One region of the Arthrobacter sp. YD2 genome, then DNA from elsewhere that is predicted to be linked to it. Evidence: riboswitches for the same ligand, from Rfam matches in the RefSeq annotation. Region 1 holds a riboswitch; the other holds the start of a gene.
What was found. Region 1 has a riboswitch for S-adenosylmethionine ahead of QWJ37_RS11820 (bifunctional o-acetylhomoserine/o-acetylserine sulfhydrylase). Riboswitches for the same ligand answer to the same signal wherever they lie in the genome.
Positions count from the first base shown of each region.

Region 2: it holds a riboswitch for S-adenosylmethionine, as region 1 does, so the genes downstream of both, QWJ37_RS03740 (hypothetical protein) here and QWJ37_RS11820 (bifunctional o-acetylhomoserine/o-acetylserine sulfhydrylase) in region 1, are expected to answer to the same signal.

Region 1 is NZ_JAUHHB010000003.1:157,323-164,980, forward strand. It holds gene QWJ37_RS11795 (alpha/beta fold hydrolase) at 1-579, opposite strand, end outside; gene QWJ37_RS11800 (SGNH/GDSL hydrolase family protein) at 700-1,533, shown strand; gene QWJ37_RS11805 (hypothetical protein) at 1,530-1,883, opposite strand; gene QWJ37_RS11810 (SRPBCC domain-containing protein) at 1,920-2,345, opposite strand; gene QWJ37_RS11815 (homoserine O-acetyltransferase) at 2,453-3,571, opposite strand; gene QWJ37_RS11820 (bifunctional o-acetylhomoserine/o-acetylserine sulfhydrylase) at 3,587-4,903, opposite strand; SAM riboswitch class IV at 4,983-5,099, opposite strand; gene QWJ37_RS11825 (VOC family protein) at 5,261-5,911, shown strand; gene QWJ37_RS11830 (hypothetical protein) at 6,082-7,026, shown strand; gene QWJ37_RS11835 (sugar-binding domain-containing protein) at 7,139-7,658, opposite strand, start outside.
Region 2 is NZ_JAUHHB010000001.1:754,624-762,281, reverse strand. It holds gene QWJ37_RS03755 (alpha/beta hydrolase) at 1-363, opposite strand, end outside; gene QWJ37_RS03750 (LLM class flavin-dependent oxidoreductase) at 455-1,474, shown strand; gene QWJ37_RS03745 (hypothetical protein) at 1,520-1,813, shown strand; SAM riboswitch class IV at 2,077-2,209, shown strand; gene QWJ37_RS03740 (hypothetical protein) at 2,225-2,656, shown strand; gene QWJ37_RS03735 (VOC family protein) at 2,737-3,171, shown strand; gene QWJ37_RS03730 (hypothetical protein) at 3,219-3,389, opposite strand; gene QWJ37_RS03725 (CPBP family intramembrane glutamic endopeptidase) at 3,490-4,251, opposite strand; gene QWJ37_RS03720 (NAD(P)H-hydrate dehydratase) at 4,336-5,217, opposite strand; gene QWJ37_RS03715 (histidine phosphatase family protein) at 5,198-5,938, opposite strand; gene QWJ37_RS03710 (MFS transporter) at 6,000-7,232, opposite strand; gene narI (respiratory nitrate reductase subunit gamma) at 7,268-7,658, opposite strand, start outside.

The sequences.
Region 1 (7,658 bases):
GCCGTGGCCCATGTTTGAGTAAAGAATCTTGGTCAGAGCCGTGTGCCCGTTGAGCCAGGCATGCGTGTATTCGATCCGCTGCGGATCGATAACCGGGTCAGCCTGGTCCCGGCCCCAGAAGAACGGCACCTTGTGCTGCGCCAGCTCCCCGTCATGGAAGAACGGATTCTCCTCAGCGGGCACCACAAAACCGGAGAGGCCGACGACGGCGGCGAAGTCCTGCGGGCGGTGCCGCAGCAGGGTGGTGGCTACGGCCATGCCCATGGAAAATCCGAGCAGGCTCACACTGGAATGGGCGCCGCTCACGCCGTCGAGCCAGGCTGACACATCGGTCACGGAGTCCACCACGGATTCCACGCTGTAGTCGGCGTCGCTCATCAGCGGGAACCAGGTGTAGCCCGGTCCCATGGCCTGCGGAGCCCGCACCGATGCGATGGTGAAGTCCTCCGGCAGATAGTCCGCGAGCCCCATAAGGTCCTCCTCGTTGGCCAGATACCCGTGGAACAGCACAAGGAGCGGCGTGCCGGCGCGTTCGGCTTCGGGCTTGGACCAGAGGACTACGGGATTCGGTTCAGTCATTTCCTTATTCTGGCACTTTTGGTCCCCGCGGCCGGAATGCGCAACCTACGGTCGCGTAGCCCGGACCCCGTTTGCGAGTATTGACCGGTGAGTACAAATTCGACACCGCATACCCCGGACATCCAGGCTGAATCTGCCACACCGGAGGTCCCGCCTCATCCTTGGAGCCGGTTCGTGGCACTCGGAGATTCCTTCACAGAGGGCATTGGGGATCCGAATCCTGACAGCCCCGGCGGGAACCGCGGCTGGGCGGACCGTGTAGCCGAGGAACTCGCGGCAGGACACCCGGACTTCGCTTACGCCAATCTCGCCATTCGCGGCCGGCTGCTGAACCAGATCATTGACGAACAGCTGGAACCTGCGCTGTCCCTGAAACCGGACCTCATCACCATCTGCGCCGGCGGCAACGACGTGATCAGGCCCGGAGGGGATCCGGACAAGCTCGCCGAACGCATGGACGGCGCCATCGCCAGGCTGCGCGGCACCGGGGCCACCGTGGTGCTGTTCACCGGCCCGGATTTGGGCAGCACGCCGGTTATCGGCAGCGTGCGTGGAAGGGTCGCCATCTACAACGAGAACCTGCGGACCGTGGCTGCACGGCATGATGCGGTAATCGCTGACATGTGGGCACTCCGAGAGCTGAGCGACGCGCAGATGTGGGCGCCGGACCGGCTGCACTTCTCACCGCTGGGACACCACACCATCGCCGCGATGGTCCTGGATACACTCAATGTCCCGCATACGCTCGAACCGCTGGAGAACAAGCCGCTACCGCCCAAGAACTGGCGGACGGCCCGCTCCGAAGACCTGGTCTGGGCCCGGGAATTCCTGTTCCCGTGGGTGGTCCGCCGGGTACGGCATAAGTCTTCCGGTGACGGCATCTCCGCCAAGCGGCCGGACGCGGCGCCCATGTTCGGTGCCGCCATGCCCCTGGGCTCCGACACGGAAGACTAGTCCTGCGGTGCCGGGTCCTGACGACGCGTACTGCGGGCGGACCCGGGCCGCCGTCCCAGCCGGAACCCGCCCCAGAAGGCGGCGGCAACCAGGCCTGTGCCGATCAGCAGATAGCCCAGCTGCATTCTGCTGGTGAGCACCAGCAGGCTTCCGGGTCCCATGCCTGTTGCCCGTGTTCCTTCCTGCAGCGGAGCGTAGGAGAACCAGCCGAAGGACTCCGTTGTCCCGGTCGCGGCCAGCACTGCTCCGGTCAGCACCAGCACACCGGCCACCAGCGGAAGCGCGGATGCCCTGAGGATCCGCGCTGCCCGGCCCGGCCGGCGGTTGGAGGCATCCGCTGTTTCACTCATGGCGCCAAGGCTAACCTGCCCGCGCCTGATTCACGTTTACTTCTCCGCCTGCTCAATCAGGTTGGCCAGGTGAAACGCCCAGCCTTCGCGGTGCGCCTCGGAAAGCTCCGGGCCGGATTTCAGCCCGGAGAACCCGCTTTCGGTGACGGCGACGTCCGTCGCGCCCCCGCTGCCGCCGCCGTCGTCGTCGGCCGGGATCAGTTCAAAACTCACCACGGTGTGTGCCTCCCAGTCCGGGGCCGTCCACCGGAAGGAGAGCAGTTTCTCCGGGGCTACGGCCAGGACCGTTCCGCGTGAAATGTGTTCCACTCCGTCCTCCATCCAGCGCTCCTGCAGCGGGGCGCCGGGGTGGGGCGCGAAGTCCATGTCCGGCCACCAGGCGGCGCGGTTGTCCACGAGCGTGTGCCAGAGCACCTGCGGTGAGCACCGGGCACGTCCGGAAAGGTGGATGCGGTCTGTCATGGGAAGAGTTTTCGCCCGGACAGGACCCGTTGGCAAGGGAGGAATTCCGGTACCGAGCGTCCGCGGCAGGGATTGCCTCCGGCGGTGCCGGGCGTTCCACCGTTCCGCTAGGCGAAGAAGGCTGCCTGCAGCGGGCCGGCGATCTCCCGCACGTTGGTGAGGAAACCGTCGTGCCCTATCGGGGCGCGGATCAAATGCACCTGTGTGCCGCGCGGCAGTGCCGCAGCGAGGTCGGCCGATTGCTGCGGAAAGTAGAGGCGGTCTGATTCCACGGCAGCCACAAAGAATTCCGCCGTCGTCCGCGCCAGGGCCTGGCGCAGCGAGCCGCGCCCGCGGGCGACGTCGTGCCCCATCAACGCTTCGGTCAGGACCAGGTAGGTGTTGGCGTCGAAACGGCCGGCCAGCTTGCCGGCCTGGTGGTCGAGGTAGCTTTCGACGGCGTATCGGCCCCGTTCAGCGGGCAAAACGGCGCCGAAGGGGTTCTCGTCCTCCTGCGGGCTGCGCCCGAACCGGTATTCGAGCTCCGGTTCGGACCGGTAGGTAATGTGGGCGATCCGCCGGGCCAGGCCGAGGCCTGCCAGGGGCGGGTTCCCGTTGTAGTAATCGCCGCCGCTGAAGTCCGGGTCCAGCCGGATGGCGGCAATCTGCGCCTGCGCAAAGGCGATCTGTTCGGCGGTGCTGGCCGGGGTTGCCGCGATCACGGCACAGCGCTGCACCCGGTCCGGCTCCGTGGCCGCCCATTCCAGCGCCCGCGCCCCGCCCAGGGAGCCGCCCAGCACGGCATGCCAGCGGGCAATGCCAAGGCGGTCCGCCAGCCGTGCCTCGGCCCGCACGGCGTCTCGGATGGTAACCAGCGGGAACCGTGAGCCCCACGGCAGGCCCTGCGGGTCCAGCGAGGACGGGCCGGTGGAGCCGTAGCAGCCGCCGATCATATTCGCCGCGACCACGTAGAACCGATTGGTGTCCACGGGCCGGCCCGGCCCCACCAGCTCATCCCACCAGCCGGGCTCATCCGTGTGCCCGCGGGCCACATGGGTGCTTCCGGTGAGGGCGTGGGCCACAAACACGGCGTTGCTCGCGTCCGCGTTCAGCTGGCCCCACGTCTCATACCCGAGGACGACGTCGGGCAGGTATCCGCCGGTTTCCAGTTCAAGTCCGCCGATCGAGGCGAACCGCAGCACCCCGTCCACGGCGGTGGCGGGGTACTGCGGTGCAGAATGCCGAATAGTCACGGTGCCCCGTTACGCGCCCTTGGCGGCCCGGAAGCCGGCCTCGAGATCCGCGAGGATGTCGTCAATGTGCTCGATGCCCACGGAGAGCCGCACGAGCCCGGGGCTGACTCCGGCGGCGAGCTGCGCCTCGGCTCCCAGCTGGCTGTGCGTGGTGGAGGCCGGATGGATGACCAGCGAGCGCACGTCACCCACGTTGGCCACATGGGAGTGCAGTTCCAAACCATCCACGAACCGCTTGCCTGCTTCCACTCCCCCGGCAATCTCGAAGGACACAATGGCCCCCGTTCCGCGCGGGCCGTACTTGCGTCCGCGTTCGAACCACGGGCTCGACTCCAGGCCCGCGTACGCAACGGACAGGACGTCGTCGTGCGCCTCCAGCCAGTTGGCAACCTCGACGGCGTTGGCCACGTGCCGCTCCACCCGCAGGCTGAGGGTTTCCAGGCCCTGGGCAATAAGGAACGCGTTGAACGGTGAGACCGCCGAGCCGAGATCGCGCAGCAGCTGCACACGTGCCTTGAGGATGAAGGCCAGGTTGGCGCCAAGCGGGCTCCCGACCCCCAGGTCCCGGGCGTAGACCAGCCCGTTGTAGCTCTCATCCGGTGTGTTGAAGCCGGGGAACTTCTCCGGGTCCGCCGCGAAGTCGAAGTTCCCCGAATCCACGATGACGCCGGCAATGGAGGTGCCGTGCCCGCCGAGGTACTTGGTGGCCGAGTGCACCACAATGTCCGCACCCCATTCAATGGGGCGGATGAGGTACGGCGTGGCGAGCGTGTTGTCCACGATCAGCGGCACCCCGGCCTGGTGTGCCACGGCGCTGATGCCTTCAAGGTCCAGTACGTCCTGGCGCGGGTTGGACACCACCTCGCCGAAGAACGCCTTGGTGTTGGGCTGCACCGCGGTGCGCCACTGCTCCAGGTCATCCGGGTCCTGCACAAAGGTGGTCTCGATGCCGAACTTCTTCAGCGTGTGCTTTAACAGGTTGTACGTGCCGCCGTACAGGCTGGGGCTGGCCACAATGTGGTCACCGGCCTGGGCCACGTTCAGCAGGGCGAAGGTTTCCGCGGCCTGTCCCGAGGCCAGCAGCAGTGCGCCGACCCCGCCTTCCAGGGACGCGATCCGGTTCTCCACCGCTTCCTGGGTGGGGTTTCCGATCCGGGTGTAGATGGGTTCAAGATCGGCCAGGGCAAACCGGTTTGCGGCTGCCTCGGCGCTGGGAAAGACGAAGGACGATGTCTGGTAGATGGGCAGGGCGCGGGCGCCGGTGACGGCGTCGGGCTCCTGTCCTACGTGGATCTGACGGGTTTCAAAAGACCAATCTGCACTCATGATGCTCCCTCATTCCAGGGGCCGCACACTACCTTCGCGGGAACATCCGGGTACGCCGGATGTCCGGTGGGGTTTGTGGGACCCGCGCTTGCCGGACGCCCTTTTGGCGTGCGGCCAGGTCTTCACCCGGGGCACCCCACCGCGGTTGGAGGGTTGCCGGCCAGCAAGCCGGGGCTATCTGCTGGCACTCATGACCTGCACCCATAAAAACTGATCCGCTGAGGATGCGCAACCTTCGTGACTTTTCGTGAAAAAATAACCGGCCCCGTGTATAGATTTCGTGTCCTGAGGCAACTGGATTTCTTCTTAGGCTTCCCTTAGTCGAGACGGGCATCACAACGTGCCACAATGAGCCGCATGCGCTTGGACCATGTTTCTTATGCCTGTGAATCCGACGGTCTTTTGGCCACCACCGAGAGGATTGCTGCTGCTCTCGGAGCCGACTTCGTAAAGGGTGGCGTCCACCCCCGATTCGGTACCCGCAATATGATCCTGCCCCTGGCCAACAACCAATATGTGGAAGTTGTCGAGGTGCTCAACCACCCTGCCTCGGACAAGGCGCCCTTCGGGCAGGCCGTCCGCCAGCGCTCCGAATGCGGAGGCGGCTGGATGGGGTGGTGCGTTGCAGTCGATGACCTCTCGCCCTTCGAAGAACGCCTGGGCCGCCCGTCAGTGCCGGGCAACCGCAAATTCCCTGATGGCCAGGAACTCACCTGGCGCCAGATCGGCATCAACGGCCTGATCGCGGATCCCCAGGTGCCCTACCTGCTGCGCTGGGATGACGGCACCGAGGCACTGCACCCCTCCAATGCCCTGCCCGGGATGCCCGGTTCGGTGAAACTGAATTCGCTGACCATCGCCGGTTCGGCTGCCCGGGTCACTGACTGGCTGGGCCACCCGGTGGAGGCACCGCTGGAGGGCGTCGATGTCACCTGGATCGCTCCGGCCGGCACGCCCGGCATCATGTCGGTCACCTTCGACACCGCCAACGGCCGGGTGGAGATCTAGCTCCGGGGTTTTTCGGCCGGTTTGGGGTTTTCCGTCCGGTCTGAGAATTCCCTCCGCTGCAAAGTGGCAGGAATTTCCCAAACCGGTAGATTCTCTCTCCGAGCCGCAGGTTTTCCACATTTGAGCCTGGTTCGCTCGCATCTACGCCACCGCCCTTCCACCCTGAAGGCGTGAATCCCGAGCTCATCTTCGCGGCTGACGCCGATTCCTTCGGCTCAGGCCGCCGTTCCCTTGCCCTGCAGTGCCGGGCGGGGCAACTGGTGCGGCTTCGTGCCGGGATCTATATCGACGTCGAGGTATGGCGACAGCTCCGTGCCTGGGAAAAAGAGCGGGTACGTATCCAGGCAGCATCACAACAGGTGCCCGGGCAACGCGTCCTCGTCCAGCAGTCCGCCGCCGTCATTTGGGGGCTACCGGTGATCGATTCACCACCTGAGGTACTACTGCTGGCTTCCCCGTCCTCCCACGGCCGGCGCCGGGGCGGTCTCCACTGGACGGAACGTAAGCTGCTGGAGCCGCTCGATGTTGTGGAGGGAATGTCGCTGACCTCCCGTGCACAGACCGCTCTGGACATGGCCGCGTATCTGGCTTTCGAGCACTCAGTTCCGGCTATGGACAGTGTCCTGCGCCCGGACCTGGTGCACGGCCGCCCAGCCACGAACAAAGACGAGCTGGAAAAACTGGCTCGGAACCTGCCCGACATGGCCAAACAGACGAGGGCCCGGCGCGTAATCGACTTTGCCGACCCCCGGTCCGAGTCCCCAGGGGAATCGTATTCACGTGCAGTTCTGCACCGCCATGGTTTTCCGGTTCCGGAGCTTCAGTATGAATTTCTTACTTCAATGGGTCACTTCCGAACAGATTTTTATTGGAAGGACCAGCGGGTGGTCGGAGAATTCGACGGTGCAGTGAAGTACGGTGCCAACGGATCCGTACTCCCTCCGTCGTGGGACACGCTGATGCGGGAAAAACGTCGCGAAGACGCCATCCGTGCAACCGGGGTCGCTTTTGTCCGCTGGTCCTGGCGCGATATCCGCATGCCGGCGCAGCACCCGGAGAGCCTGGTCCACCGGCTGATCCAAGCTGGCCTGTCTCCAACCCGCCGCCAGCGCTGAACTCTCTGCCGGTTGGGAATTCCCTGCCGTTTTGGGAATTCCCTCCGCCGCAAACTGGCAGGGATTTCCCAAACCGGTCGATTGTCACGGACCGCAGCAGAAAACCCGCCGGTCACTGCCCCGCAGCACGGATCAGCCGGGCATTAACCTCCCGCAGCGTCCCGGCGTCGATCTTCAGCACCGCCCGGTCATAGGTGACCAGCCCGTTGACCTCGTCCTCGACGTCGGTGAGCTGGGTATAGACCGTGGCCGCGAGGCCGCGCGCCACCGCCGGTTCGATCTGCCGGGTATGCAGCCGGCGGTAAGCGCGCTGCAGCGCCTGCCTGGTCCGGAAGCTCCGATAGCCGAACTCCTTGGTATTGAACGTGTGTCCGGGGATGCGCAGGCTGTAGCCGCCGTATTCGGAGAGGACAACGGCGCGGCTGCCGCGCAGCCAGGCTTTCCGCAGCCGGAACGGCAGGAAATAGACGTGCAGGCTTTTCATGTCGCCGCCGCCCTGGTCATGCCAGCCACTGGCATGGTCGATGCTGCGGGTGGGATCCAGCCGGCGGAGCTGCGCGGTGACCGCGTTGGCGTCGAACTGGCCCCAGGCTTCGTTGAAGGGCACCCAGACGGCCAGGCTGACAGTGTTG
Region 2 (7,658 bases), on a different contig from region 1:
GGCCACGAGCAGAGCCGGAACGGGCAGCTCCTGCAGCCGCGGATTACGGAAGGTTCCGGCCGGTGCCGGGAAGGATGCGGCGGCGGGATCAGGCGGGCTGACGAGGAAGACGCCGCGGGCGCCACCGGGATTTCGCAGCAGCCATTCTGCGGCAGCCAGGCAGCCCAGGCTGTGCGCCACGAGCACGGTGTCTCCGTGCCGCTCTCCGGCGGCCCGGTCCAGCGCCGCCATCCAGTCCTCCAGCTCGGGTTCATCCCACGACGACGGCGCGAAACGGGTGACGTTGGGCAGCTCCGCTTCCCAGCGGCTCTGCCACTGGTCGGGTGGTGAGCCGTTGTAACCCGGGACCATGGTGATGTGCACTGTGCCTGTTTCCTTACGGTGGTTTCGCGGCGCCCGGCCGCGGGTCTGGACGGCCGGGAATACCGCAGAGTGCTCCGGCGCTGTGGCTGATATGAAACGAATAGGGTTCCTGTCCTTCGGACACTACCGGAACGCACTGGGGTCCCGGACGCCCAGTGCCCGGGACGCAGTATTGCAGCAGATCGAGCTGGCGGTAGCCGCGGAGGAAATCGGCGTCGACGGCGCGTACATGCGGGTACATCACTTCGCGCCGCAGTTCTCCGCCCCGTTCCCCACGCTTGCCGCCATGGCGGCCCGGACCAGCAAAATCGAACTCGGCACCGGCGTGATCGACATGCGCTACATGAATCCGCTTTCGATGGCGGAAGATGCCGCAGTGGCGGACCTGATCAGCGGCGGACGGCTGCAGTTGGGCATCAGCCGGGGATCCCCCGAGCCTGCCCTGCGGGGTTATGAGTCCTTCGGTTACGTGCCGGGGCCGGACTCCACCGACGCGGACATGGCTCGCCAGCACACCGAGGTGTTCCGTGCCGCCATTGCCGGTGCCGGGGTGGCCCAGTCCGATCCGGCAATGACCGGGACAACCGCCCCCATGGCCATCGATCCTCTTTCTCCCGGTCTGCCTGAGCGCATCTGGTGGGGTTCGGGCACCCGGGCCACGGCCAAGTGGACCGGTGAGCAGGGCATGAACCTGATGAGTTCCACCCTGCTGACCGAAGACACCGGAGTTCCGTTCGACCAGCTGCAGGCCGAGCAGATCGAGGTCTACCGCAAGGCCTGGGCCGACGCCGGCCACCAGGGCACGCCGCGGGTCTCCGTGAGCCGCAGCGTCATCCCTCTGGTGACCGGGGAGGACCGGCATTACTTCGGTCTTCGCGCGCAGGCCGAGGGACGTGACCAGGTGGGCCACCTCGACGGGGGCCTCGCCCGGTTCGGCAAGAGCTACATCGGCGAACCCGACGTGATCGCTGCCGAACTGGCCGCTGACGCTGCCGTGCAGGCCGCAGACACCGTGCTCATCACCGTGCCCAATCAGCTCGGCGTGGACTACAACGCGCACCTGCTCGAAAGCATCGTCAAGCTCGTGGCTCCGGACGCCGGCTGGCGGTAACGGGGCGGTGTGAGGAATCGCTCCCTGCTCAGTAGGATCAAACGTATGGAGAGCGATCGCCACCCCGCAGATGAGGGGTGGGTGTTTGCCCCTGCACCGCCGGACACGAGTACCTATACGGGCCTTGGGACAATCACCGTCGACGGCGAGACGTTTGCAGTGCGCAGGCGTGACGAGGATGGAACGATTCTCTATGACTGGGTCTCGGGACCCAACAATGGTTATGGATTCAACGCCCTCGGCAGGCGTGAACCGCCCACGCATCAACAGCACGTGGCCGCTATTCGCGATTTCCTCTCGTCCATTGACCCCGCGACGGGGTACTTCCACGACCCGTAGGCTCAAGACTGCCAGCTGAATTGGTGATTGAGGCTAGTGCCTGACAGGCAAGTCAGGGTGCCATCGCCCAGACGAGATGCCGTGTGCCGGACGGGCCGGGTAAGGCGGCTTTATTAACTCTCGCGAGCTCTGCGAGCGGGAGTTTTCGTTGCCGCCGTCCCGGTCCGCCCGGCGCACCGCCGCCCGACGCCGCACGACCACACCAGACCCTGATATTGCGTCTCTGTCGAAATGTCGGTGCCCTCGGTTACAGTAGTTTCTAGCTTCACGAGATGTGGCCTCCGCCCGGTTCGCCGGGCATAAAAGCTCCGACTGGCCCCACACCAACCCCACTGTTCGGCGGGTGGTTCGGATGACGAAGCGGCCTGCTCCAACCGGTGCAGGCAAGGACAACCTGAAAAGGAACCCACTGTGAGCATGTCCAGTGTCAGCAACTCCGGCTTCAACCCCGATTTCAACAACTCCTCCATCAGCAGCAGCTGCTCCGGTTTCGCGCCCGGCCACAACGTCCATTGGATCCACCGCCGCCGGCTCGAGGCGTGGGATCAGTGGTCCGACGTCGAGGTCGCAGCCGACCCGGAGCTGGACCTCATCCACCTCGTAATCGACGGAACGCAGCAGCTGATGTGGTTCCACAACGTGGGCGCCGTGGCCGCCGCCCTGGACGCCGCCGTCGACACACCACAGTGGTGCCAGCGATACTCCACACTGATGGTGCCCGGCGGTTTCGGCTCGGATGCCCGGAGCTCTTTTTTCTACTTGGCCCGGCCGGAGCGGGTGCTGCCCTGCATCGGCTCTCCGGTCCGGGCTCCCGAAACCGAGCGGATTGACGGCCAGGCCTGATTCCCGGCCGGTGAATATGCGGACTGCATCTGTCCGCATACCAATGACGGCCGTGCTGTTCGGGTTCTAGCCTCAATGCCATGACGAATATACAGATCTGCGTTGACTGCACCGATGCCCACCAACAGGCGGATTGGTGGGCCGAAACCCTGGGCTGGACGCTCGAGCCCGTGGACCAGGACTTCATTTCGTCCATGCTGGACCAGGGCTTGGCGAACCCGGAGGACGTTATCGAGCACAACGGTGTCCGGGTCTGGCGGGACGGCGCCGCCATCTGTCCTGCCGACGAGGTGGGCCGGAAGGACCGGTTGCGCATCCTGTTTCAGCCGGTTCCCGAGCCCAAAACCGTCAAGGACCGCATTCACCTGGATGTCCGGCTCCAGGGCCAGGATAAGGACGCGGCCCGGGCCGCCTTGGAGGAACGGGGTGCGTCCTTCCTGACCGAAGCAAGCCAGGGGCCGCACTCCTGGTACGTCATGGCGGATCCCGAAGGCAACGAGTTCTGCATCAGCTGACGGGGTTGCCGGGGACAGGCGGCGCAGGCCGCAGGCCCCCGGCCGCGTCAGTTAACCGTTCCGGTGTCTCCGCGCAACTCTCCGCGCAGCTGGGCAATCCGCAGCCGGAGGAAAATGATCACGAGTACCAGGGCCCAGACCACAAGGACGGCCACTGCGACCACCAACAGGAAATACAAAATTACGAACACTGCGCCGATTCCTGAGCCTACTGACACGCCGATCCCCCGATTCTGTGTGCCGGCCCCGGGACGGGTCCGGTCCTGCCACCGATGCTAGGGCATGGCTTCCTGCCGGGGCCGCATTCCCGCGGCGAGATTACTGCTGCAGCAGTTCCGGCGGAATGGCGTAGATCAGCACCACGCTGAGCAGGTTCTTCGCAGCATGCACGCCGTAGGACAGCATGAAGTTGTTTCCTGCCCATACGTACAGCCCGACCAGGACGGCACCGGTGGCCAGATAAGGCATCAGGACCGGCAGTGACAGGGATTCCTTACCCACAATGTGGATGGAGGCGAAGAGCAGGACGGACAGGATGCTGCACGCCCAGATGTTCCAGTAGCGGCTGAGTTTGCCGATGAGCAGGTGCCGGAAAATGTACTCCTCCACGAAGGGCGCCAGGATGACGACCAGCGGCACCACCAGCCAGGGAGACATTTCGGTGACCAGCCCCTGCACAGCCTCCTGGTTCACGGCGGTTTCGGCCTGGCCGGCGATGATCACGCCCACCATGGAAGCGATGATTGTGAGGATTACGCCAATCGGGATCAGGGCAGCGGTCAGCACCGGCCGGGTGGCAAGGACCCGGGTCTCGCGGGCAACATACCGCCGGGCGGCAATAAGGGCCAGAATTCCAGCGACCGCATAGAAGCCCAGATTGATGACGTAGGCCGCCACCACCGGGTCCGGAATCAGCACCGAGAGCCCGGGAATGTTGATGGGCACAAAACTCAGCAACAGCAGGAACAGGACGTAAAAGCCCGCCGCGACGCCGTCGCTGCGGGTGAACCGGTAGGAAAGCCACGGGATTTGTGCCGCTGCCCGCCCCGACGGGCCGGTCCGGTATTCGTTAGCTGTCATCACCTCAGGATAAGAGGCCGTGCCGCCCCGTGCAGCCCGTTCTTGGTTCAGCGCGTACGGCGGCCGCCAAAACGCGCCCGCTGCCTAGTTCAGTTCCGCAATCACAGGCGGCATGGCCTCCAGCAACTCGCGTGCCAGGAAGCTGAGGGGTCCGCGGGACGCCGAGAGCCGGTCCCCCGCCACGGCGTGCAGGTAGGTGCCCCAGCATGCCGCCTGTTCCGGCGTCGCCCCGCGGGCCAGGAAACCGCCTACCGCACCGGCCAGGACATCCCCGGAGCCGGAGGTCCCCAAACCGGGATTGCCGGCGGGTACTTCCCAGCTGGAACCCTCCGGTGCCGTGATGAGGTTCTGGGCCGTCACCACTGCCGAGTACTTCCGCGCCACCTCCAGCGAGGCGTCAGCCATGTCCAAAGACTCTTCGTCAGTGTCCTCCTCCCCCAGCAGGTGCAGGATCTCGGTCCGGTTCGGCGTCAGAACCAGCCGGCCAGCCAGCACCTTGGCCACCTCCGGCTGTCCGGGCAGGACCCCGAGCGCGTAGGCATCAAGCACCACCTGGGTCTTTTCCCCCAACAGGGGAACCACGGACACCAGCAGCGCCGCTGTCTGTTCAGCGTCCGCCAGGCCCGGCCCAATCACCACGGCGGCGGCCGAGTCCAGATCTGCTGCAAGGACCGCACCGGCAGCACCGCCGTCGATGTAGCCGCCGGACTCAGCGAGTCCCGCGACGCCGGCTTCAGGAACGGCGACGGCGACACTCACGGCAACGGACTCGGCCAGTCCCATGGTCAGCCGGCCGGCCCCGACGCGCAGCGCGGCAAGGCCCGTCAGCATTGCGGCACCCGGAGTGCGGCGTTCCCCGCCGATCACCAGCACCGTTCCGCGTTCCTTTTTGCCGGCGGTGTCGGTGGAGAGCTGCCAGCCGCGGAGCAGGTCCGGGGTAACCAGGTCAGCGCGGGTGGATGTCATGTTCATCTCCTGCGTGTTCGGTGACGGGTGCTCCGCTGTCCTGCAGGTGCAGCACGCTGTTGAAGGTGCGGACCTCCCACGGTCCGGTGCCCGACGGGCGCACGAGGCGGGTGACGGAGCCGTTGCGCACGCTGTTGGCCGCGGCCGTATCCAGCAGCTCCTGCTCGGAGAACCGTTCGCAGATGTAGCGGATCAGCATGATCACCGCGTCGTGGCAGACCACAGCCACCCGCTTGCCGTCCGATTCCTCGTCCAGGTCCCGGAAGACCGAACGCAGCCGCAGGGCAACGTCTGCCCAGGACTCCCCGCCCGGCGGCCGGTAAACGAACTTGCCCAGCCAGGCCCGGCGTTCGGCTTCCTCCGGATAGCGGGCCGCGACTCCGGCGGAGGTGAGCAGGTCAAGAACGCCCAGTTCCCGGTCACGAAGGCGTTCATCGATGCGCATCTGCCCGGCGATGCCGGGCAGTCCGGCCAGTTCGGCGGTCTGCCGGGCGCGAAGGTAGGGCGAGCACCACACGGCGTCGGGACGTTCGTCGACAGGCAACCCGGCGAACCAGCGGCCCACTGCTTCTGCCTGGGATTCCCCGTCCGGGCTGAGCGGGACGTCGGGGTCCCGCCATTCGATCTCGATGCGCTGGGCACCTTCTCGGCTCGCGCGGGTGGCAGCCACGTTGCCTGCGCTTTCACCGTGCCGGATCAGGATCAGTTCGGTTGCACCCATGCCGGTGACCTTACTCCCGCCTGCACCGGCACGGGAGCGAAACGCGGTCCGCAGCAGGATCTCAGGTACGCGTCCGCTCATCCACCCGGCCGCCGTTGCGCACGGTGAAGGTCAGCAGGAACGCCACGGCGGCGAAGGCTGCCAGCAGAATCAGCCCCACAAAATAGCTCCGGTTCGCCGGGTCGTAGGTGGCTCCCATGACCAGGGGCGGAAAATATCCGCCCAGGCCGCCGGCCGCGGCAATAATTCCGCCGATGGTCCCGACGTCCTGGGCCGGTGCTGCACGGCCAACCCAGGCGAATACCCCGCCGGTCCCCAGCCCCAGGAACAGTGCCATCAGGATGAATGCGGTGCCGTAGACCCGTTCCTCCTCGGGCCGCAGCGCCACGATCACGGCCAGCACCACCGTTCCGGCCAGGGAGGTCAGGGTGACCAGTTTCGGGCCCACCTTGTCCGCGATAGTGCCGCCGATGGGCCGGGCAATGACGGCTGCCACTGCAAAACCCGCGGTACGGGTTCCGGCCGCCGTCGCGTCGTAGTCGTACACGTTGCCCAGGTACGTGGGCAGGTAGTTGGAGAACGCCACGAACGCGCCGAACACCACCCCGTACAAAAAGCACAGCTGCCAGGTCACGCGCAGGGTGAAGGCATGGGTGATCTTGGGCAGCACCGGTTCGGTGGGCCGGGACCAGGCCGGCGATTCGCGCAGCACCAGCCAGCTCAGCACGGCCATGGCGGCCACGACGGCGGCAATGGTGATGTGGGCGCCCATGTAGCCGACGGCGGTGACCAGGCGCGGAGTGAAAAAGGCGGAGACGGCGGTGCCGACCATCCCGGCTCCGAAGACGCCGGTGGCGAAGCCCTTGCGGCTGCGGTCATACCAGGCCGAGCAGAACGGGATGCCGATGGCGAACACTGTTCCCGCGATGCCCAGGAAGAAGGCGATAACCACCAGGAAGGGAAAGTTGCCCATCCCGCCCACGATGCCGGTGAGCAGAACCAGCGGAGCCGTGACGCCCAGGATGACAGTGAACATGATCCGGCCGCCGTACCGGTCCGTGAGGGCGCCTACCGGAATGCGGGCAACCGAGCCCACGAGGATGGGCATGGCCACCAGAATCGAGGTCTGCCCGGCGCCCAGGTCCATGTCCGCCGCATACCGGCTGGACAGCGGGCCGATCACCGTCCAGGCCCAAAAGCCGATGGTGGAGGCAATGGTGGCCACGACCAGGTTTCGCAGCTGGCCTGATTTCAGGTCCGGTGTTGGTGCCGGGGTAACCGGGGATGCCGGCATGGTGTCCTCGCTTCTGAGAAAGTGCCGTCAGGGAATCATTTCGGAGGCACGCCGGGCCGGTCCCGGTCCGGGGTGCCCACCGGGTCCCAGCCCCGCCGCGGCGTTCCCACACCCGGAGCCGGCCGCTTTCCACGCGAGCGGTACACGATGTAGGGGCGGAACAGGTACTGCAGCGGTGCGGTGAAGGCATGCACGAGCCGAGTGAACGGCCAGAGGGCAAAGAGCACCAGGCCCGTCAGCGTGTGGATCTTGAAGGACATGGAGGCTGCCGTCATGCCCACGAGGTCCGGCTGGAAGATGAAGATGGAGCGGAACCACGGTGAGACCGTGTCCCGGTAGTTCACGATCTTCGTGTCGAAGACGGAAAAGACCGTGGTCGCCAGCCCGGCGAGGATGGCGGCCAGCAGGAATATGTACATCACCTTG